DNA from 3 places in the Cognaticolwellia beringensis genome. Region 3 is predicted to be linked to each of the others. Evidence: predicted binding sites of a transcription regulator. Region 3 holds the regulator's gene; each other region holds the start of a gene.
What was found. The regulator FNR, encoded in region 3, switches genes on or off when oxygen is low (the NO sensors DNR and NnrR bind a similar motif). The targets are predictions, from matches to a motif close to TTGATCTAGATCAA.

Region 1 (8,339 bases), 1.3 Mb from region 3:
TGGCATTCAATTGGTGCGATGTTACTGACATGTAGCCGTTAATTAAATCACCACAAATATCGTAATACATTTGTGACAAACTTAGCAGACGGTCTAAACGTTCGCGCAAATCGGTAACCGTATGGGTTTCTTTATCGGTAATTAAGTCAGTATCCTCATCGTCGACATAAGCTTTCAAGGTTTCGCCCATGTTAACGTGATAATTAAAGGTACGCCTTATTTTCACCAGTTGTGAGCGGTATGAGGTAATTTGCTTCATCATTTGGTCATTACCGCTTAACTGGAAATCATCTTCAATTCTTTCTAGCTCAGCTTCAAAATTAAACATTTCCTTAAGATAGAAGCCACAGCTGCTGTGGAAAAGTTTAAGTGCTAAATGTATTGGACTGCGTTTAAGGTGTTTTTCACCGACTTCGCTAAATAATTCATTAATCGCTAAAGAGCTTTTTGGGTGTCGGGTTATTAACACACGTTTACCGATAAACAAGCTTACTTGTAAATGGTTAAAATTAAGGCTGTCTTCATTGGCTACTATGCCGCGATACAGCATAAAGATATAATCTTTAAACAATTCGATTTTAGGAGGATGGCGCTCACGAAGCGCATCACTAATCGCAAGGGGATGGCAGTTAAATTCCGTTAGTATCTGTGTTTCTTCTTTTATTTCAACGTTATCAAGATCAATCCACAGTGTAGTATCTTCGTTTTTTTGCCATTGACTTATTAATTCACTACTACCAATTACGGTTTTTTCCGTCGGTGATATCAACATACATTTTATCATTATATAATCTCTATATGCCCCGCATTGAACGGGATGTTTTATTAACCCTGATCCTTGTATCATTTGATGGTTAGGCACAAAGTCAGTAACAAAGAAAACTTTCAAAAGAAGTTAACTAATTGTATTTAAAGTTAACTGATTTCCTCTTGATTGTAATACAATTAACTATAAATACGAATAAAATTAACATCATAATAGCTAATCGTAGATGTTATACAGATACTCAACTAATAAAGATCATATCCCGTTATTAAAACGGTTTTAAGGATAAACGAATGTTAGAAAATGCCATTGATAAATTATCCTTAGTCATCGACGATATTCTCATTGCAGAGCACGAGCAAGACATTGCTACCATTATGCTCGCTGCAAATGAAACACTAGTGGCTGAACAATTTGCCTTGTTGATTGAAGCCCTGCCGCAAGATAAACGCTTAAGTGTTTGGGCTACTTATCCAGAAGAAACGCAAAGAGCTGCTTTTGTTGATATGGGGCAAGGCACAAGAACAAGCCTAATACAGGCATTAAGCGATGAAGAATGTTTCGATTTACTTGCTCAACTAGACGTTGATGATGTAATTGAAATTGCAGAAGAAATACCCAGTCGTTTATTAAAATATGCGATAAAAAGCTTAGACGACTCACAACGTAAGTTATACCAACAAGCACAGCAATTTAGCGTTGATGAAGTCGGCCATTGGTTAGACTACAATTATGTTCGCATTTCGGAAAAGCTTAAAATAACCAGTGCTCAGTTACTGTTACAAAAAGGTTTATCACCATATACCGAAGACTTTTATGCGGTAAATAAAGAAGGCGTTTTAACTGGTACTGTCGACATCAATAGTTTGATTCAAAGTGATGGTGAAAACACCTTAAAAACACTTTTTTCGCCTGAAATAATCAAACTTAATGGTCATGACGAATTAACAGCGGCCGCAGAAGCGGTAATATTATCAGGCAAAATGTCGTTACCAGTAGTTGATGAAAACGATCATTTTCTTGGTCGCTTTACTGTTGAAACGGCTTATCAAGTAAAACAAGAAACGCAGACAGAGCAAATCAATAGTGCTGCGGGTTTAACTACCGACGAAGATTTATTTTCGAGCGTTAGAACCAGTGCGAAAAACCGTGGTATTTGGCTTGGCATTAATTTGTTGACGGCTTTTTTAGCCTCTTGGTTTATTGGTTTTTTTGAAGCAACACTACAACAAGTAGTCGCTTTAGCGGTATTAATGCCAGTAGTCGCGTCTATGGGTGGGGTTTCTGGTAGTCAAACCTTAACTGTAATTGTTCGAGGTATGGCATTAGGCCAAATAACAGAACAAAACAGAAAGGTGCTGCTGCGAAAAGAATTAAAAGTTGGTGGGCTAAATGGCATAATTTGGTCTGTTGTTATTGGTGCTATCACCTACTTTTGGTTTGACAGTGCAGAATTAAGTTTAGTTATTGCTTTAGCAATCTTATTAAATTTACTGACGGCGTCAGCATCCGGCGTTATGATCCCGGCTATATTAAACAAATTGAATATTGACCCTGCTTTATCTGGCTCAGTTATTTTAACCACAGTAACTGATATTGTTGGTTTTGTTGTGTTTTTAGGATTAGGTAGCTTACTGCTACTATAGAAAAGTAAAAGAGGATTTAAGTAATGCCCGTAGAAACTATCACCTGGATTGCTATTGTGTTTTGTATTTCACAATCAGCTATTTTTTCAGGATTAAATTTAGCCTTTTTTTCTCTCAGCAGATTACAGCTAGAAGTTGAAGCGAATAAAGGCAATAAAGCAGCAAAAATTGTCTTAACGCTGAGAAACGATTCTAATTTTTTACTTGCGACTATTTTATGGGGCAATGTCGGTATTAATGTTTTATTAACCATGTTGTCAGATTCGGTATTGGCCGGTGTTGGTGCGTTTCTATTTTCAACGATAGCCATTACCATCATAGGTGAGATAACCCCCCAAGCATACTTTTCTCGTAATGCTTTAAAAATGGGTAGCATGCTGGCACCTATTATTCGTTTCTATCAATTTGTGCTTTATCCTGTTGCGCGTCCAAGTGCTTTGATACTTGACGCTTGGTTGGGCAAAGAAGGTATTACCTATTTAGGCGAGAGTGAATTAGGTAACATCATTAAAGAGCATATACGAGCTGAAGAAGCAGACTTGAATCATGTTGAAGGTATTGGTGCATTAAACTTTTTTGCTTTAGATGAAATTAAAGTAACAGAAGAAGGTGAAGTGATAGACCCTCACTCTATTATCGCCTTACCGACAAAACTTGATTTACCTATTTTGCCAGATACCTATACAGGTCCAAACGATCCGTTTTTAACCATGCTTAACCAGTCAGGCCATAGTTGGGTGGTTATTACCAACCTTGAAGGTACCCCGTTATTGGTTATTGATGCAGATGGCTTCTTGCGTAGCGCGCTGTTTCAGTCAGAAACTTTTGACCCTTATAACTTTTGCCATCGCCCGGTTGTTATTACCGATGAAACAACCTCGTTGAATGAAGCTATTTTAAAAATGAAAGTGAATACGTCAACTGATAAGAACTTTGATGGTGTGATAGAGCACGATGTACTGCTGGTCTGGGGTGAAACTAGACGAATTATTACCGGTGCAGATATTTTTGGTCGCTTACTTAAAGGCATGTTGCCATTAGTGCAACACAACGAGAAAGTAGCAGAGTTGATTAACGCTAAGAAGTGAATATAGCTCTATAAGATGCCCTTTCGAAAAATTAACTTCGGCTATATATTTAGCCGAAGTTTTTCTATTAAACTCTGATTAACGAAAGCTGACAGCAAACCGATAACAATATAATTAATCAATATAATTAATTCGCTACTTACACCAAGTTAATTAATCAAATGGGTATTACTCTGGTTTTAAAGCAAGCACATCAGATTTTAATAAACTCAATATTTTCTCCGCTGTATTACCTAACACTTTGGCTTTTAAACCTTTCCGGCCAACTGTTCCGATAACGACTAGCCCTGCTTTTTGTTTGGCTGCAATACTGGGGATCACTTTTTCAGGATCGCCTGCTTTAATGAAAAAATTAGCCACAGGAATTCCGTATTCAGTGGCCAACTTTTCAATTTTAGCCTTTAAGGATTTTTCTGCTTTTCTTTCCAATTCGTCTTTGTAATGTATGCCTAAATCACGTAATACTTTCGAAAACAGTACGGTATAGCATACAAATAACTCAGCCTCATTGGTTTCGGCAAATAATTTCGCTGCTTTTAATATTTGATGATTAAGTGCTTGTTTGCTTTTGCGTTTTGTTTCTAGGTCAACAGCGGCTAAAACATTAGGCGATTTACGCCACTTATTATCGCTAACAATAAATACCGGTGCTGGACATTCACGTAATAATTGCCAATCGGTTGAAGTGTACAAAAACGTCTCACTACGATTTGCAGTTTTTACCACCATCAGTGGGTTTTGCTCTTTTGCGTAGCTATTTATCCAATCGTAAATACGTTTTTCCCACACCACTTCAAAGCTGTAGTTAATGCCTTTAGGAATTAAAGTCGCGAGTGATTTTTTTGCCTCATCACTCACAGCATCAAGTAATGCTTGTTTTATGTTTTGGGGATCATCTTGAATAAGCCGTAAACTTTGATAACAAAAATAAACAATATGCAAAGAATTGCTGGTGTTTTTAGCCAATTCACAAGCGCGTTGAATGGCGACTGGTTTGCTATCCGATAAATCGGCGACAACGAAGATACTGTTCATAAAGTCCTCTTTTATTAATGTGTATATAATAAAAGTAGCATACAAAATTTTTATTTTCTTTGATATAAAACAACTATTTAATAAAAATAATGTTTAAGTGCATTAGAAAACCAAATTTTAACTAAATTAAACTTATACACTCAACGAACAAACCGTAATTTTAAGTGTTCTTTATCGCTAGCTTGCTAATTTGTTTAATGATCAAGCCAGTTATCACAACCGGCAATAAGGACAATAAGCCAAAAATAAAATTACCGCTGACAAAAATTAAAATGCTTGATAACAAAAAGCACAAAACGACAGTGGTTGCGCCAACTAACGTTATGGCTTTATGAGTAAATAAAGCACCTCCAGAGAGTACAACAGCCGACAAAATTTGAATGACACCAAAAAGTGTAATGGTGAAGTCATTAAACATGAAACCTTGCAGAAATTGTACTTCTTGGGGGCTGTGAGTAACCTTAGCTATACCCGCGGCTAGACTTAATAATGCGATAATGACGATCAGTAAATTAATAACAGTTTTCATTTAAACTCCGTGCACTAACGTTTGTTATAAGGCCCTTTATTACAAGGTCCTTTTATTACAAAGTTCTTATTAACTTATATGCTAACCAGTGGTGTTAACTAAACTCAACCGCATAACTCAACGGTTAAATCTTAAGGCACTATTAACTGTCACATTCAAGCGAACTGTCACACTCAAGCTAACTGTCACACTCAAGCTTCGCTTTATATTTTTTACTGGCATAAATATATAAAAAAACTGCAATAACGATATTAAATATACATCGTAATATTTCAGCTAATTGAAAGTTCAAGGTAACTAAAGAATAGAGCAAATCAATCGTTGATCCCAAACCCAATATAATGGCTAAAATCATAAATATTTTTTCTAAAGACATTGAGTTAGACATAATTACCAAAATTTGTGTACATACCTAATATTATCGAACTATACACTTTATAGTTTTTAAATGAAAATGAACAAATGCTTAATGCCTTACCGTATTTATAACTCTGTGCATACACAGAATTAGCCTACCAACTTACTCACCACCTTTACATTATTATGCAGGGTTTTATGAACTGGACATTTATCTGCTATTTCTAGAAATCGTGTTTGTTGCGCGGTATCTAACTCTCCAACAAAACTAATTTCACGCACGATAGCTTCAATACCTTGACCTTGATTTTCGCATTCTTGGCAATCTTGTTGATAATCTCGGCTATGTTTTAACTCAACTTTGATATGCTTTATGGCAAGTTTTTTACGCGTCGCGTACATGCGAAGTGTCATGGCAGTGCAAGCACCTAAGCCCGCAAGTAGGTGTTCGTAGGGATCAGGCCCCATATTATCGCCGCCTGCACTTTGCGGTTCATCAGCAAGCCAGTAGTGGCTATTCGTACTTACGTGTTGGGTAAATTTATGATTTTTTTCTTCGACAATTACATGCCCTTTGACCACGTTAACTTTCTCATCGGCGGACTTGTTATCACCTGCATTAATTTCAGTACTATTTTGAGTATTACTTGGGACTGAAATATATCGCCCTGCCCATGAAGCTATTATGTCTGCAGCATATTCGGCGTCAGGTTTATTGGTTAATAAGTGATCGGCACCATCTAAGCTGACAAAACTTTTGGGGTGCAATGCCGCTTGATATATTTTCTCCGCTTCACTGATATTGACTGTGCTGTCAATTGGAGAGTGCATGACTAAGAGCGCCTTTCTTAATTGACCAATGTGGCTGGTATTGTAGCGTTTAATATCATCTAAAAATTGTTTCTCGATAGTAAACACACGCCCTGCTAAATTGACTTCAGCTTTGCCATTTTTTTCAATATCATCAATTTGTAGCGCAAAGTTATGAGCAACATGCTGTGCATCTGACGGAGCCCCAATAGTAACAACGGCCATAGCCTCTTCAACATGCTGAGCAACATTAAGCACCGCCGCACCGCCTAAGCTATGGCCAATGAGTAGTCGAGGCGCTTGATATTCAGCACGGAGAAAATTCGCTGCAGCAATTAAATCTTTTATATTTGACGAGAAGTTACTATTAGCAAAGTCACCATCACTATTGCCTAAACCGGTAAAATCAAACCTTAACACGGCAATACCTTTACGCATTAAAGCTCGACTAATTCTTGATGCCGCTGCAATGTCTTTGCCACAGGTAAAACAATGCGCGAATAAGGCATAAAATTTCACATCTGATTCAGGCGTTTCAAGTAATCCACTGAGTTTGTGTTCACCGCTGATAAATTCAACTTTTTTACGCATATATTACCCTTTTAGTTAGTTCGTCTATTCGTCACATTTCTGCGCTACTGGAATTGACCGTAAGGTTTTAAGAAAAATTTCTTTTATCATAATACTAGCTAAACTTTTACGATACATTGCATATAATTTTGTATAAAATATACCGGTATTAATCAAATTCTTTAAGGAACAAGTATGACTATAGGTGTGGGCGGCTCTACCGCGAAAATTGAACTTGAGAAGTTAGTCGATATGACCGGTCAAGTCCAGGCTATAACTGAGGCTGAATTAAAACAGCGCATTGCGAAAGCGCAAACAATAATGGCTGAAAATAACATTGCAGCCACCTATATTGATGCCGGAACAAACTTATATTACTTTACAGGAACGCGATGGTACGCCAGTGAACGTATGGTGGGCGCTATTATTCCTCAACAGGGAGAAATTAAATATATTACACCGTTCTTTGAAGTGAATACGCTTAGTCAATATATGACGATAAAGGGCGAAATAAAAGGTTGGCAAGAACATGAAAGCCCTTATCACCTCGTTCAGCAAACCTTAGCTGAAGTCGGTATTACTTCAGGCCGATTAGCTATTGATGAGTCTGCCGCTTTTTTTATTGCTGACGGTATTAAAAAAGCCGCCCCCGACTTAGAACTTGTTGATGCAAAATGTGTAACAGCCGGTTGTCGTGCAGAAAAGTCAGACGCTGAAATAGCCTTATTGCAACAAGCCAAAGATATGACCATAGAGGTTCATAAAGCGGTAGCACGTATATTACATGTCGGTATTACTACTCAAGAAGTCACTAGTTTTATCGACCAAGCACATCGTAAAGTGGGCGCACCTGCCGGCTCATATTTTTGTATTGTGCTCTTTGGTGAAGATTCATCTTATCCACACGGTGTTAAATCACCAAAAACCTTAGAAAATAATGACATTGTATTAATTGACACCGGCTGCCAGGTTGAAGGATATAACTCTGACATTACACGTACTTACGTTTTTGGCGAGCCAAACCAGCGCCAACGTGACATGTGGCAAATAGAAAAACTAGCACAGAAAGCGGCCTTTGATGCGGCCAAAATTGGCGTAGCTTGTGGTGATGTGGATGTTGCAGCAAGAGATTATTTAGCAAGTCAAGATTTAGGGCCAGATTATCAAACACCTGGCTGCCCTCACAGAACTGGGCATGGTGTAGGTTTAGACATTCACGAATGGCCTTACCTAGTGCGAAGCGATAGAACACCACTAACTAAAGGGATGTGTTTTTCCAATGAACCTATGTTGGTAATACCTAATGAGTTTGGTATTCGATTGGAAGACCATTTTTATATGACTGACACGGGCGCTAAGTGGTTTACTGAGCCTTCATATTCGATCGACGACCCGTTTGGCTATCAACAAGCTTAAACAAAACTCCAACTAAATTGGTTATTTTTATGTTAGAAGTCAGGATTAAATACCTCGTTTATCCTGACTGCTAAAAACTAATACACTTTGTAGTAGTAAATAGATTGGCGTATGTCTTTGGC
Region 2 (8,339 bases), 430 kb from region 3:
TGTATTCACCTGAGTGCTGCAAAGCTTATCTCTGAAGAATTATTACCTTCGTTACAACACTTACGCCATACTCTGGATGCAAAAGCCAGTGAACATATCAACACGATTAAAACCGGCAGAACGCATTTAATGGATGCTATGCCATTGAGTTTAGCTCAGGAGATTAGTGGCTGGAGCAGCCAAATTCGTTTTGCATATGAACAGCTTGAAAATAGCTTATCTAGTTTATTGAAACTGGCTATTGGTGGTACTGCAATCGGTACCGGTGTAAACACACATCCAGAATTTGCAGGGATTGTAACGAGGATATTATCACAAAGCACAGGATTAACATTTACTCCCGCCGATAATTATTTTCGGGCAATAAGTGCTCAAGATACCGCGGTACATGTTAGCGGCATGCTCAAAACTACCGCTGTTAGTCTGAGTAAAATTAGCAATGATATTCGTTGGCTTAGCAGCGGGCCGTTGAATGGCTTAAATGAATTACAGTTACCAGCATTACAAAAAGGCAGCAGTATTATGCCTGGTAAAGTTAACCCAGTGATCCCAGAGGCGGTTTTAATGGCCTGTACTCAGGTGATAGGTAATGACACAACCATTACCTTAGCAGGGCAATCTGGCAACTTTCAACTGAATACTATGCTACCTTTAATTGGCCATACTTTGATACAAAGTATACAACTGCTAAGTTCGAGCAGTTCAGCACTTGCCGATAAAGTGATTAAAAATATGCAAGTAAATCATTCTATGATTAATCAAAACTTGGCAAAAAATCCTATTTTGGCAACTGCGTTAAACAAGTTGATTGGTTATGACAAGAGTGCCGAGATTGCTAAAAAAGCGTATGAAGAAAAAAGAACGGTGTTAGATGTTGCAATTGAGCTAACCGATATAACTGAGACAGAGCTTGTTAAACTCCTAGATCCGAAACGACTTATTAGGGGCGAAACTTAGTTAGCTCATTAGTTGATAAGTATCCAGCGTATATCAAAGGCATTGGTGCGTCAGGTGATTATATTGTCGATAACAGGCCTAATGATGCCAACGCCGACCAAGCAGACAATAATAACAATGGTTTAAGTAATGTCTGCGATAGCACACCTGGCCCTATTACCAACCACAGATCTAGTTTTGCGTAGATTTTGCTTCATGTTTTATTAGTCCAGCCAGAATTGACCGTATTAAAATAGAAAAGTTGAAAAGAGACGTTGGTAATGAGATGACCTAAATTGCCAGTCTAAATATCCAGTCTAAATTGAGCGTTCACCGGCCATTTCATCGAACCTGACCTTACAGGTTTTTTTTATCTCGAATATTGAATAGCTTTAAGGTTAAAATATCAGCATTAAAATTTTCTTTGCCGTTTGGAGGTGTATGCAGTCATTTTTTCATAGATTATCGATTTTAGTCGCGATAGTTACACTTTTTGCATGGACTCCTAGTGACTCGGTATTCGCGGTCGAACTTAATGAGCTGACTTATATTACTGAAAGTAGTGCCTCATTTAATTATATTCGAGATGGAAAATTGCAAGGGCCTGCGGTGGATTTACTGTTGGCTGCTTCGGCGAGTGCTGGTAGCCCAATAAAACGCGAGAATATATTAGTTCAACCTTGGGCTAGAGGTTTTATAAATGCTCAAAAAGGCCCTAACACCGTTTTGTTCAGTACAATTAGAACACCTGAACGTGAGAAAAACTTTCAATGGGTCGGGCCGATTGCTTCTGAAAGTGATGTTTTAATAGCGTTGAAAACACGTCAAATTACGCTCAGTAAACCAGAAGATATGATGAATTATATCACCGGTGCTGTCAGGGGCGATGTTGGCGAGGAAATACTCAAAGACGTTGGCGTTTCGCTGCAAAGAATCACTTTGCTTTCTCATTCAACAAACTTGGGCATGATGTTAAGTGCTGGACGGATAGATTTATGGATATTTGGCGAAGATGGCTGGCGTGAGACCTTAGTTTCATCTGACCTTGATCCCGCAAATTTTGAAATTATTTATCGCTTTCCACCAAAACGTTATTATTTTGCGCTTAGCTCTGATATTGAACAGCAGTTAGTTGAGAAGTTACAGCAAGCGATAGACAAAGTACTTATGTCAAACGAACTGGCTCTCTAAACGTTCACTTATAAAACCTTGGTTTGTACTCGTATCTTGTTGTATTGGATTTATTTACCTGCGGCGTTGATCTGGACGACTTGTTCTTGGTGTTAAAAAATCGTGTACAGGTTGGCCCATATCTTAGCTTAGCACTTGCCAATAAATACGGTGTGGTAACGTCAGTTATGGTTTGTTTATTAATAGTGTCTTGGTTTGCCATCATCTGAGTTAAGGGGATCAATCGTATAAAAAACACAGAGTCGAAGCAAATAGGGAGGCAACGAAAAATTGCCAGTTTTGTTATTCGGTTATCGTTTTGTTAGTCGGTTATCAGAATTAAAGCGTCTAAGTGCCCGCAATGCACAGCAACTTAGGGTAAGTTTCCAATTTAAAACTAGTTTATTATTCCCTCTATGTTTTCCCCATTATTGTTTTGCTCTTGTTGAATTACCTGTCAATACTTAGTGGCTAAACGCTACACCATATATCAACAATAATCAGGCGAGCCAGTGAACAAGGTAAATAAAGCGATTCCCGTTATAGTCTGTTTTTTCATAACTAACACACTAACGTATTAAGTTTAATAAAATGACATTGCTACTGAACATATTAGTAACTGCCACTATGACTTTTAACGCCTACCTTTGTCACATGAAACTCAATTAGAAACCATTAAATTTTTGTGTTGGTTATGATTTTTATTTAGTGTACTAACTATTTATTTTTGTTGGGTTAAGTTTGCCCATCTGTTTTTATTGGCTTTATACTCAAGACAAATAAAGTTTGAACTATAATTATAGTATGTACTCTAAGCATTGTAGCAAGTAATTAGGTAACATATAAAGTAAGGGACTTGTACGAATCATCTTAAATTATTATCGGCGTATGAGAACGAAAATTCTGATGTTCTGATGAAAATCAATTGTTAAATATAACGAACAAAGATGGAGAAAGTGATGTTAGTTAATTTGGAAGAGCTAAACGGAAGTACTATTCATGCAGTAGATGGTGAAATTGGGCAGGTAACCGATGTGTATTTTGATGATAGGCACTGGACCATAAGATTTATGGTCGTTGATATCCAGCCTTGGGTACCCTTAAGTGAAAAAACCTTGATAAGCCCTATATCACTGCTTGAATACGATATTGAAGAGCAGCAACTTAACGTGTCTATAACAAAAGATAAGGTTAAGAACAGTCCACAAATCGATGAACACGAAACAGTTTCCCGTGAGTTTGAAAAGAGCTATTTTGATTATTATGCCTATGGTTACTATTGGGTGGGGCCTGGAGCATGGGGTGAATACGCGTATCCAATGGCTTTGGTTAAGCCAAATACATTGTCAAAAGATAGCAGCGAAACTGAAGAGACTAAGACTACCAATCATCTTCGTTCAACCAATGAGGTTACACATTACGGTATAGATGCTTTAGATGGTAAAAAAGGCTATATCAAAGACTTCATTTGTGACACCGATAGCTGGTCTCTGCTTTACATTGTGGTTGATACCCGTGATTGGCTACCTGGCGGCAAAAAAGTACTGATCTCTCCAAAGCATTTAGATAAGTTAAATTGGGAAGAAAAAACGGTCACCTGTAATCTTAGTTTTGAGCAGATAAAAGCCTGTCCAGAATACAATGACGACAAATTGAATGATGTTGAGTATCTAGCAGAGATTAAAAATAAGCTCATGTTCAATAAGTAGTCAGATTAAATATATTTTCAGAGTAATATGCCTATCATTACATAGGTAAATGTCAGTCGACGAAAAATTCTCAAGCTACTATTCTCGGGTAATTAAAGGATAACTAAATGCAAAAAAATGACGACATTAAAACATCTAAAAGTAGCGAAATAACCGATATATTGTATGGCAGCGAAACGGCCAAAGCTCTAACTAATTTTACCACTAGTGAGCTAAAAATGCCGCGGGCATTTCTTTGGGCATTAGCGACAATAAAAAGCGCCTGTGCACAAGCTAATCAAGAGTTAGGGCTGCTTGATGCCGATAAATCTGCTGCTATTCAATTGGCTGCCAAAGAAGTTGCCGACGGCTTTCACGTTAATCAGTTTCCAATTGATGTGTTTCAAACCGGCTCGGGCACCAGCACTAACATGAACGTGAATGAAGTTATTGTCTCGTTAGTCAAGCGACATAGTCAGCAAAAATTTAATCTTCACCCAAACGATGACGTGAACATGGGGCAAAGCTCTAATGACGTTATACCGTCATGTATCCACTTAAGTGCAGCAAAGCTTATTTCTGATGAATTGTTACCCTCATTAGAACATTTGAGTGATACCTTAGATGCAAAAGCAAGTGAACATCACAGCACGATTAAAAATGGCAGAACGCATTTAATGGACGCTATACCATTAAGTTTCGCTCAGGAAATAAGTGGCTGGAGCAGCCAAATTCGTTATGCACATGATCAGCTTAAAAATAGCTTACCTAGCTTATGCAAACTGGCTATTGGTGGCACGGCTATCGGTACAAGTGTTAACACACATCCTGATTTTGCTGCGATCGTAACGCAGGTATTAACCCAAAAAACCGGCTTAAAACTGAGCCCAGCGGCTAATTATTTTCGAGCCATAAGTGCTCAAGACACAGCAGTGCATGTAAGCGGAATACTCAAAACTTCTGCGGTTAGTTTGAGTAAAGTGAATAATGATATTCGCTGGCTTAGCAGTGGACCGTTAAATGGCTTAAATGAATTACAGTTACCTGAGCTACAAAAAGGTAGCAGCATTATGCCAGGCAAAGTTAACCCGGTGATCCCGGAAGCGGTATTAATGGCTTGTACTCAGGTGATTGGCAACGACACCACTATTACCTTAGCTGGGCAATCGGGTAATTTTCAACTCAACACCATGCTACCTTTGATTGGTCATACTTTCGTACAAAGTATTCAACTGTTAACTTCAAGCAGCATTGGACTTGCCGATAAAGTGATTAAAGACATGAAAGTAAATCATTTGATGATTAACCAAAACTTGGCAAAAAATCTTATTTGACCACTGCGTTAAACCAGTTGATTGGTTATGACAAAAGCGCCGAGATTATTAAACCCCTCGACCCGAATCAACTTACCAGTGGATAAAATCAAATAATATAAGCAACTGATAAAATTCATTTATAAGCTAATAAATGTACTTTACTGGGATAGATGCAGTAAATGACTTTTAATGTGAACTAAGCTGTCATCAATTTAGTTCACCTTCGATATCTATGGCTATTTATTACTTTCATCATGATCAATTATTTCAAAGGCTGGCAAGGTCACTCGCCAATAAATAGCGGCTAAACGTAATGCTAATGCGCCTAATATTGCGCCAATAATAGCGATATGTTCTGGTAAACCAAGATAGAGGAGGAAGGTAAATAATACTCCTCCTAAAATCGCCGCAGTGGCGTAAATTTCTTGTCGTAATATCATTGGAATTACATTACAAAGTACGTCGCGGATCATACCACCGGCAACGCCTGTCACCATACCCAATAAAATAGCAACGGGTACCGCAGCACCTAAGGTTAAGGCTTTCTCAGTGCCTAATACAGCAAACAATGCCAAACCAAAGGCATCGGAAACCAATAGGAATCGTTTGGGAATACGCTTGGGGCATCGAATAAAAATAATCGTTAATGCGGCAGTCGCTAGAATAACATACAAATATATGGGATTTTTGACCCAAAAGACTGGTGTTTGTAAAATTACATCGCGAATGGTGCCGCCACCAATAGCGGTAACAGCAGACAGCACGGCAACACCAAATGGGTCGAGTTGATAGCGACCGGCCATTAATGCCCCTGAAAAGGCAAAAACAATAACGCCGAAGAGATCAAGCCAATAAAGTAATTCTAACATTGGTGAACTTGCTTATTTAACCAAGGGTAAGTCAGCTGATTGCCAGCCATTCATATCGCCGTCTAAGTGGCGAAGGTCGCTAAAGCCTGCCGCGCGCAAATCATTTTCTGCGCTTATAGCACGACGACCTGAGCGACAATGCACGACAACAGTTTTATCTTTTAAACCAATAATCTTACTGAGGTTAGCGTTAATTTGCTCGTGACTGATATTAATGGCGCCAGCGATATGTCCTTCTGCAAACTCTTCAGCGGTGCGCACATCTAACACGACGGTTTTATTTTCAGCTGTGGCCATTAAGCTTAAAAGTGCTTGCTGTGAAATAGTGGCTGTTTGCTCTGCAAAAGTTAAAAATGCACAAACGCTTAATAAAATAACTAATGCTGACTTGATAAATTTCATGAGAATTCCTTATGATCGGGTTAAACGTATTTTTACGCTAATGCCAATAGTTTACCTGATTCGGTAAGTTAGCAAAGACTTTTAATTGTGGGTAAAAGGGGCGCCATTTATTACTCATATTATTTACCCATACCAGAAAGAGAATAGGAGGTTACGGCGAGTAACATCACTAATAAAATTAAGATATAAAGTGCGTAATTGATGCGTTTGCTGGCATGAATAATATCAGTGGCTTGCGGTTGTCTAGCGTGGTCATTAAAGCTAGTTTTACGGACTTTACTTCCGTTATACATAGCCACGCCGCTGAGTTTTATTTCTAAGCCTAAAGCAAGTACATGCAACAATATTCCGTTGTCCAATTGAAAAAACTTGCCTCGTATTAAGCGCCAATATAACAAGGTATTCTGGCCAACGGTGCCGATCAAGAGTAGTAAGGAAAATAATCGTGACGGCAACCATTGTAGTAATTTAACTATATAGTTAACCGCCGCGCCAAAGTGCACAAAGCGATACATTTTGATATTCCATGCGTAATGCATTTCTAACAATAAACGAAAAGCTAATGCCGCTAACGGACCAAAAAAAAGAAAGTAGAACCCCACACAAACTAACAGTTGTGAGCTCCGTAACACTTGCATTTCAATACAGGCTTTACTGATACCTAACGGTGACAGTTGTTCGGTATCGCGCAACAAAAGCGGTGCTACTTTTTGTTTAGCTTGATAGTTGTTATTAGCAACTAATTCACGCGCAATATTTTTATTGGTTTTCGTTAAGCCAAAGCTGCCTAGGGCGAAATAAAGTAATAATGCATGCCAAAGCCATTGCACTTCAATAAACACTTCAAATAACCATAAAATTGCGATTATGGGGATTAAAGTCACTAGTACAGCAATGAGGCCTGAAATATTTTGTTGGCGTGAACTATTAGTCTGTTTATTAACTTTATCGGCTAAACGCTGACAATAAAAATTGAAAAATGCTAACGGTTGCTGAGTAATAAACTGGCCAATTATTGCTTTTAATGCGATCAATAATAACAAAGTGACGGCAGAAGAATAAAGGTAGGGGCTAGTTAAAATATTACTCAGATGTTCCATTAGTTTAATGACTTTCCTTTCAGTGCTTCAATCATACTCGTTACGACTTTAGACGAGTTAACTGAGGCAGTTTCTAAGTATGCTTCAAATGAGGTTGGTGACTCTTTGCCTGCAATATCTGACATTGAGCGAATAACCACAAATGGGGTTTTGAACTGATGACAGGTATGGGCGATTGCCGCACCTTCCATTTCTACCGCAGCCATAGTGGGGAAGTTGGCTCTGGCTTTAGCAATATCGTCATCTTTGGTCATAAAGGTATCACCGGTGGTGATCAAACCCACTAAAGTTTGTACATTCTCAAGCGAACTTATGCCCACTTTTGCTGCAGCAATAAGTTCAGGGTGAGGAATATAAGCTGGTGGGTTAGCCGGTAATTGACCTATTTCGTAACCGAAAGCGGTAACGTCAACATCGTGGTAACGTACTTCTGAGCTAATAACAATATCGCCCACTTTAAGTGATTGTCCAAAACCGCCGGCTGAGCCAGTATTAACCACATAGTCAGGTTGAAACTTATCAATCAGTATTGCGGTTGCTAGTGCGGCGGCTACTTTACCAATGCCCGATTGCACAATAACCACGTCAGAGCCATTTAATAGCCCTTGATAAAATGTGTATCCAGCATGGGTGGATGTTTGGCAATTTTCTAGCTTTGCTTTTAAAATTGCAACTTCTGGCTCCATAGCGCCAATAATGCCTGCTTTCATTAACTTTAATCCTGTAAATATTTTGACGACCACATTGCGTCAGAGTTTATGCGCGGATTATAGCGCGACTTGCCGGTAAAATCTTTTATCCGTATCAACAAAAAAGCAGACTTATAGGTCTGCTTTACATTTTATCGAGTCACCAATA
Region 3 (8,339 bases):
TAATACCAAATTTGTTATGCCAATATGAATACTCAATACCGACTTCAAAAAACTTAGGCTTACCAAAATATTTGCCAACATCTAAGCGAATTTGTGGATTAAAGTGGAAGTCAGCACTATGATCGTCGGCCGCTGATGACCAATCTATATAGCCATCAATAATAATGTCATGGTTGCCCATCGCAATAGGATAGCCCCATGTAAGTGTTAGTTGATAGTCATTATCTGTATCGTCATTATCAGCCAAGTAAACATTACTGTTCAGGTAACTAAAGCCTTGAACATCCCATGATGCACCAACACCCAATAAGTAATTATTAAAGCCAAAACCAAAATTATTGCTATTACCAGTGTCATGTTCGTACATGCCTGCAAGGTATAGATCAGAAATAGCACCAAACGTTAATTTCTCTCCCGTTAAATAACCTAAGCTAAGACGAGCAGATAATTCTCCGTAGGTTTCTTCATAATGACCGTTATTCTGGTCTTGACTTGCGGTGATGCGATCAACGAAAAAGAATACGTCTCCCCAGTTATGTCCTGAGGCGTGTTCAAACGTTATAACATTAATATTGTCATTTTCTAAAAGCTGAAAATCGTTAACATTCTTTAAATAGCTAATGGAGTTGTCACTCCAAAGTGTTTCAGCACTGGCAGCATTTGCTAAGGCTAAACTTGTAAAAATTATAGATTTACAGATTGTTGAGGTGATTGACATTGGTTATTTTCCCGATGAGTTAATATGATAATAAAGATAGTTAAGTGAATACTTCTACCGTTAAAAAGAAGGTAAATTTTGATCAATTTTTGATGAAATATTCATGGCTAAAAATGCTGCAGCAAAAATAATTTCGCGGTTTACGTTGATATTATGTTGTTGCAGCTGAAATAATTTCTAATGTGTTTTACGCGGTTTAAATAAATACCCCGTAAGTAAGCCGCGTTGACTTATATTATTTCTTTAACTTGTAAAAAATCAGCACTATTGAGCTTAAGAGGATTAACTTCCGGTGCCGCTTGGCTGAAGGTTTCTTGATCAAAAGCGGTATCGCCACCAGCAATAATCCCTGAACTTGAGTTGATGTTTTTAAAGTCAAAAAGTTCGCTGTCACATAAATGCGAAGGCACAACATTTTTAATCGCCGTAAACATAGACTCAATACGCCCAGGATAGTTTTTGTCCCAATCTTGTAACATAGCCTTAATGTTTTGACGTTGTAAGTTAGGCTGCGAACCACATAAGTTACAAGGAATAATAGGAAATTGCTTTAGCGCAGCATATTGAATGAGTTCTTGTTCTTTACAAAATGCTAAGGGACGAATAACCACGTGTTCGCCGTTATCAGAGACAAGCTTTGCTGGCATTGATTTGAGCTTGCCACCATAAAACATATTAAGCATTAATGTTTCAACCATATCGTCACGATGATGACCTAAGGCAACTTTAGTGGCACCTAACGCTTTAGCAGCTTTGTAGAGCAATGCTCGGCGTAAACGTGAGCATAAGCTGCAAGTGGTTTTTCCTTCAGGAATTTTCTCTTTAACGATGGCATAAGTGTCTTCTTCAACGATTTGGTATGCAACGCCAATTGATTCAAGGTAATTCGGTAATATATGTTCTGGAAAACCGGGTTGCTTTTGATCAAGGTTAACGGCAATTAAGTCAAAGTGAATAGGCGCAGATTCTTTCAAACGCATTAATATTTCAAGCATGGCATAACTGTCCTTGCCACCAGAAACACACACCATAATTTTATCGCCGTCTTCAATCATATTGTATTGAGCAATTGCTTGGCCAACATGACGTCGTAAGCGTTTTTCAAGCTTTTCTAACTGTGTGTTTTGGCTTGGAGACAAGGCCGATTTTAAAACTGCGCTCATAATATATTCCTAGTAAATATTCGCGCGTAGTATAGCCGAAGTAACTTAATGAACAAAGTTGAACTTTAATAATATATTTAACTCATTAATAGGTAATTGAAAATAGACTTTGAAGGGGGTTTTAACAAATTGTATAGTTTACTTGAATGATAATATTGTAACTAGGGCGCTCCTCATGATGGTTTTAACTTAATTTTGGAATATCAGAAAGTTACATGTATGATGATTTAATGCACTCTTAATTGTAGGGGGTGTGGATTGAACGTTATAATAAAAATAATTATTCCCTTCGTGAAAATGAATTACCTATATTATATATTGGATATACATGATTAAAACTAGCTCTCGTAAAATACTTGTTTTGTCTATATCAGTAACGTTGCTCATCATGACAATTGTTTACTATTCGTTCTACACCGGACGAAATATAGTAGAGCGTTTTACACCTTTAGTCGATGCAGTTAAAGAAGTTAAGCTTGAAGCGACCATTGCACATTTGTGGTTTGAAGAAGCTATTAGTGGCGATCGAACGCTTAATATAGATGACATATGGGCTCACCTTGACCAAGCAGAGTGGTATGCTCGGGCAATGCTTGATGGTGGCACTAACGAAGAAGGCACTATTCTTGCCTTAAACGACCCCAGTTTACGGCTCAAAATTGACGCAACCATTGACGGTATACATCATTTTCGTCAAATTGCAGAAAAACGATGGGCATCTCAGATATCGTCTGGTATTGGATCAAATCTAGACCAAGAATTTGATCAGTCCTTTTTAGAATTTAGTCTTTCTGCTGATGATGTTGAAACCGTCTTACAAAAGATAATATCTGATGACTTAGAAGCGTTTAAATTTACCCAACGACTATTACTTATCCTCATCTTTATATTAGGGACTACCATCGGGGGAGTGTTAATAAGCAACAATATTAAGCACATCAGGAATATAAACGCACTAAAACTGAGCCAAGAAGATGTTCGCCTATCTCAAATTCAACTTCTCAATATAATTAATGGCGCAAAGTTGGGGTATTGGGATTGGTATTATAAAACTGGTGTTCATAAGGTTAATGATGAATGGTTGTCAATGTTAGGACTCTCACAAGATGATATTACCCATAGCATTAGTGACTGGGAAAAGCTTATTCACCCAGACGATAAAGAGATAACACAAAATACGGTACAAACTCATATTCAGTCTGGAACCAATTATGTAGCAGAATTTAGAATGAAGCATGCTGATGGCCGGTGGATATGGATTCAAGGTTCAGGCTCCGTTGTAGAGTACGACAAAGATACCAATGAGCCTCTTCGGCTTTGTGGGACACACCAAGATATTACCGAGCGTAAACAATCAGTAGAAAAACTAGAACGTATTGCCCATTTCGATGTGCTGACAAACTTACCCAATCGTGTATTACTGGCTGACAGATTATCTCAAGCTATGTTGCAATGCAGTCGTCATAAGAAATCACTCGCTGTAGTATTTCTTGATTTAGATGGCTTTAAAGCAGTGAATGATGCCTATGGGCACAATATGGGAGATAAATTACTGATTGCACTATCACATAGTATGAAAGGCGCATTACGTGAAGGTGACAGCTTAGCGCGTATTGGCGGAGATGAATTTGTGGCGGTATTAACAGATTTAACCACAGATAATGAATGTCAGCCGATATTAGAGCGGTTGTTATCGGCTGCATCTGAGCCTGTTACTATCGGTGATAAGGTTTTAAATGTCTCGGCGAGCATTGGTTTCACCATATACCCGCAAGACAATGTAGATACCGATCAACTCATACGTCATGCTGACCAAGCCATGTATGTAGCAAAAGAATCTGGTAAGAATCGTTATCACTTGTTTGATACGGCGCAAGATGATGCTGTAAAAGTGCAACTGGAAAGCCTAGAGGCAATTCGAGGTGCGCTAGATAATCAACAATTTGTGCTTTATTATCAGCCTAAGGTGAATATGAAGACAGGGACGGTAACAGGGGTTGAGGCGTTAATTCGTTGGCAGCATCCAGAACGAGGACTATTAAATCCGATAGAGTTCTTGCCCGCGATTGAAAATAGTCCCATGAATATTGAGATGGGTGAATGGGTTATTGATACTGCATTAAAACAAATTGGCAAATGGCAGGCAATGGGGCTTATTTTTCCTGATTGTACCAGCGTAAATATTTCCGCAGTACAACTACAACAGCCTAACTTTACCAACCGATTAATGGCACTGCTAGCTGCACATCCTGATGTTGAACCCCGCTATTTAGAGCTAGAGGTTTTAGAAACAAGTGCTTTAGATGATGTACATAACGTCTCAAAAATTATGGATAACTGCATCGCGCTGGGTGTAAAATTTGCTCTTGATGATTTTGGCACTGGCTATTCCTCACTCACTTATCTTAGGCGTTTACCCGCAAACTTAATTAAGATAGATCAGAGCTTTGTCAGAGACATGTTACATGACGCGGATGATCTCGCTATCGTTGAAGGTGTAATAGCGCTAGCTAGATCGTTCAAACGTAACGTGATTGCTGAAGGGGTTGAAACGATTGAACATGGTACCACTTTATTGCAACTGGGTTGTGAATTGGCGCAAGGTTATGGCATCGCAAGACCTATGCCTGCCAGTGATATTCCTGCATGGATTAGTGAATGGAAACCTGATGCAAACTGGTAGATGAATAATTGATAACTAATTAATACTGAGAATAAGAGATATTGAGCTTGATGTGAAACTGTAGCGAACGAAATTAAGCGTCACCAAAATGGATGATTTTCTCATTCGGTGACGCGCAGCCTATTATTAAGGCAGCCTACATATCTTATTTAACATCAAGGGGGGAAACGTAACCATCTGGCTTTAACGCTAATACATCACAATTGAGCCTATCGATAACATGCTCTGCGGTATTGCCAATTAATGCTGCTGATAACCCCGTGCGACCAATAGTGCCAAGAATAACTAATTCGGCATCTAATTCGGCCGCTATGCTTTGAATAATATCTTCAGGTAAGCCCTCTTTAATATGAGTGAACTCCTCAGTAATGTTAAAGGCGGTTGCATGCTCAAGCATCGTTTTCTTATGATGCTTTAACATGGCGAGGTTATAATCGCTGGCATTAAATTCTGGAATTTCTATCGCAATATTTACCGGTGTTCCAGGGAAAGAATTGACGAGGTGGAGGTTTGCTTTCATGACCTTAGCGAGCTGTTTTGCTTCTGCGGTAATTTTATCGTTAAGCGCTTTATGCTCTTCCTCTTCGCTGCCAATGTTTAACGCGGCAATAATGTTGCCATTTTCAGGCCATAAATGTTCTTTCACGAGTAAAACAGGGCAAGGACATTTTCTCAAAATATGCCAATCAGTAGGGGTAAATATTACTGATTTAAATTTGTCGTGTTGATGTGTGCCCTTTATAACAATGTCGTATCCGTTATCGATAACTTTGGCAATAATTTGCTCGAAAGGGCGATTATGCCATATAACCTGACAATCAATTGTAATGCCCGTTAAGTCAAGTTCAGCAAGTAAAGATTCCAACCATTGAGTGCGATCATTGATAACAGATTTGCACATAGCTTCACGCTCTTCACCTGACAGCATAGTGGTCATTTCATAAGAAAAATCATATATGGTTAAAAATGCTGTAATGCTAGCACCTGTTTTACGTGCTAATTCTATTGCACGATTTACCGCTTTTTGATCTTCTGTTGTTGGGTCAACAATAGCGAGTATTTTTTGATACTTTTCCATAGCTAATTCCTTTGTCAATTGCCTGCTGGTTACCAAACTGAGAAATAAAATAATCTGTTTGATACTATAACAATAGCTTACTTTGAAACAATAATAGTTGTTTTAAATCAAATTATTATTGTTTTTTTTTAATCATTTCACGCTAAGCATAGCGTGAAATAGCAGAATAAGAAAGCTTAGAGAAATCGCTGAAAAATAACGGAAAAACATAGGTTTAAAGTGCGGCGCACAGGTTTAATTTGTTGATATCTAGAATGGTAATGAGTTTACCATCAACGGTAATTAAACCATTTTTATGAAAGCGATTAAGCAAGCGACTTATTGTTTCAACCGTCAAACCAATATAATTACCAATATCACTACGTGTCATCGATAATCGAAATTCAGACGCGGATAAACCACGGGCATGATATCGAATACTTAAGGTACTGATAAAGGTTGCTAAGCGTTGCTCTGCATTTTTACGGTTGAGTAATGTTAGCATTTCATGATCTTCACGAATTTCAGTGCTCATCATACGCAAAATCTGCTTTTTTAACTTTGGCATGCTATTAGATAAATTATCGAGTGTATTATAAGGGATCTCACAAACCATCGAGGTCTCTAACGCTTTAGCAAAGCTAGGATGTTCAGCATTAGCAATAGCATCAAAGCCAAGTAAATCACCCGCTAAATGAAAACCGGTAATTTGCTCTTCGCCTTGTTTATTAATGGTATAGGTTTTAAAGGTGCCAGATCTAATAGCGTAAAGCGCTTTCATGGGTTGACCGTCGTTAAATATTTGCTCACCTTTTTGGATCGGGAGCTTGCGGTCAATAATGTTATCTAAGGTTTCTAGCTCATGATCATTAAGAGAAAATGGTAAACACAATTCACTGATACTACAGTTTTGGCAGTGAATATGTTGCTGATCTACACACGATTTATTATTCATAATAACCTATAAAAACTTCCATGAAGATCACCATATTAGATACGTTAAAGATATGCAATCAGTATAGTATAAATACCGTATATTACGACCAACATAGCCGCTAGCTTTCTAAACAGTGTATGACTTAATAACGACTTAACACTGATAGTCCCTAAGGAAACTGACAGTAAAGCGGGCAAAGTGCCAAGACCAAAGAAAAACATGATCAAGGCGCCATTAAGTACATCTGCACTTGCTAATGACCAAGTTAACGTAGAGTAAACTAAGCCACAAGGTAACCAACCCCATAGTGCGCCTAACGCGAAAGCACTTTTTATGTTTTTAATCGGAATAAACTTTTTGGTGTGTGGAGAAATATGTCGCCATATGTTTTTACCTAAATGCTCGACTCGGCTTAACCACATTAACCATTGTCCAAGGTATAAACCTAACAAGATAAGAAAAACCCCCGCGATAGTTTTTAATATCGCAACGGGAAAACCAATATTTTTTGCGGCCATTGAACTGGTGAATGCGACTAGGGCGCCAATTAAGCTATAAGAGGCTATGCGGCCAAAGTTATAGGCAAATATAATGGCATATTTTTTATGGCGAGCGGTATCAGATATCGCGGTGGTTAACATGGTACTGATACCACCACACATTACCACACAATGGCCAGAGCCTAGTAAACCGATAACAAAGGCGGAAAAAAAATCAAGATTCATGGCGTTATTTATCGACCGGATTATTGACTTGACCTTTAGGCTTATTGCGCTCATTTTGTTGATTGTCTTTCAACTCATGGTCTTTCAATTGTGTAACTTTAAGCGAAGCACTGTGACTTTTATCCTGACTGATTTTGTCGTTTTCATCATCAAATAAAATGCTCATGCCTTGCTTTTCTAAGTCATCAAATTGCTCGGTTTTTACTGCCCAAAAAAAGAGATAAATACCGATAGAAGTAAGTAAGACTGCAATGGGAATTAACACGTAAATTATGCTCATTTTTTCAAAAGCCTTAATGAATTACTTACCACTAATATTGAACTGGCCGACATACCAATGACCGCCATGTATGGTGCTATATGCCCAGTCACTGCTAACGGTAATACAATAGCATTATAGCCAAAAGCCCAGAGATAGTTTTGCTTTATAATGCGTGCCGTTCGTACCGAAACCTGTCGTAATGTTTGCACGCCTTTAAGCTTGTTGTTCAGTAATATCACATCGGCACCGTTTTTAGCAATATCAGTACCGCTACCCATCGCAATCGATAAATGCGCTGCGCCGAGCACAGGACTATCGTTTACACCGTCACCTATCATAGCGACAGTGTGTGTGGCTTGTTGCTGTTTTATGGCATTTACTTTGTCTTGAGCTGATAAGTTCGCTTGTACACTTTTAAGTTGCAGTATTGATTGTAATTTATTGCAGCCTTGCAGGTTATCGCCAGATAACATGGTGGTTTCAATGTCTTGTTGATGAAGAAACTCTATTAAGGGTTTAGCGTCATTTCGTAAACCATCATGCAAATAGAACTCAGCCACTAATGTCTCACCTTGCATTAATACACATTGCGCACTGTAAGCGGTATTTTGATTATCGTCCAGTAACCACGAACTTTTGCCAATGCGATAGTGTTGGTTGTTAACTTCACCAGAAATACCAGCGCCGGGGGCAACCACAACCTGAGTGGTGGTTTGGTTAAAATCACGATACGGGCTAAACGCTTTTGCCAACGGGTGAGCAGAATGTGCTTCTAATGCTGCTGCAATAGCGAG

Region 1: a site for FNR is predicted at 4,595-4,608, ahead of B5D82_RS19125 (universal stress protein). Genes of this name have one in related genera too.
Region 2: a site for FNR is predicted at 3,018-3,031, ahead of B5D82_RS06780 (PRC-barrel domain-containing protein). Genes of this name have one in related genera too.

Annotation. Positions count from the first base shown of each region.
Region 1 covers NZ_CP020465.1:4,542,142-4,550,480, forward strand. The annotation lists gene B5D82_RS19110 (magnesium transporter CorA family protein) at 1-772, opposite strand, end outside; gene B5D82_RS19115 (magnesium transporter) at 1,060-2,412, shown strand; gene B5D82_RS19120 (DUF21 domain-containing protein) at 2,436-3,500, shown strand; gene B5D82_RS19125 (universal stress protein) at 3,669-4,535, opposite strand; gene B5D82_RS19130 (hypothetical protein) at 4,696-5,064, opposite strand; gene B5D82_RS20075 (hypothetical protein) at 5,243-5,452, opposite strand; gene B5D82_RS19140 (bifunctional alpha/beta hydrolase/OsmC family protein) at 5,572-6,822, opposite strand; gene B5D82_RS19145 (M24 family metallopeptidase) at 6,997-8,217, shown strand.
Region 2 covers NZ_CP020465.1:1,611,340-1,619,678, reverse strand. The annotation lists gene B5D82_RS06790 (class II fumarate hydratase) at 1-957, shown strand, start outside; gene B5D82_RS06785 (substrate-binding periplasmic protein) at 1,378-2,127, shown strand; gene B5D82_RS06780 (PRC-barrel domain-containing protein) at 3,066-3,815, shown strand; gene B5D82_RS06775 (class II fumarate hydratase) at 3,923-5,128, shown strand; gene B5D82_RS06770 (trimeric intracellular cation channel family protein) at 5,347-5,979, opposite strand; gene B5D82_RS06765 (rhodanese-like domain-containing protein) at 5,992-6,381, opposite strand; gene B5D82_RS06760 (cobalamin biosynthesis protein CobD/CbiB) at 6,501-7,481, opposite strand; gene mtnN (5'-methylthioadenosine/S-adenosylhomocysteine nucleosidase) at 7,481-8,191, opposite strand.
Region 3 covers NZ_CP020465.1:1,180,846-1,189,184, forward strand. The annotation lists gene B5D82_RS04985 (outer membrane protein OmpK) at 1-718, opposite strand, end outside; gene ttcA (tRNA 2-thiocytidine(32) synthetase TtcA) at 949-1,881, opposite strand; gene B5D82_RS04995 (sensor domain-containing protein) at 2,210-4,564, shown strand; gene uspE (universal stress protein UspE) at 4,710-5,642, opposite strand; gene fnr (fumarate/nitrate reduction transcriptional regulator Fnr) at 5,857-6,576, opposite strand; gene B5D82_RS05010 (sulfite exporter TauE/SafE family protein) at 6,621-7,283, opposite strand; gene ccoS (cbb3-type cytochrome oxidase assembly protein CcoS) at 7,288-7,563, opposite strand; gene B5D82_RS05020 (heavy metal translocating P-type ATPase) at 7,560-8,339, opposite strand, start outside.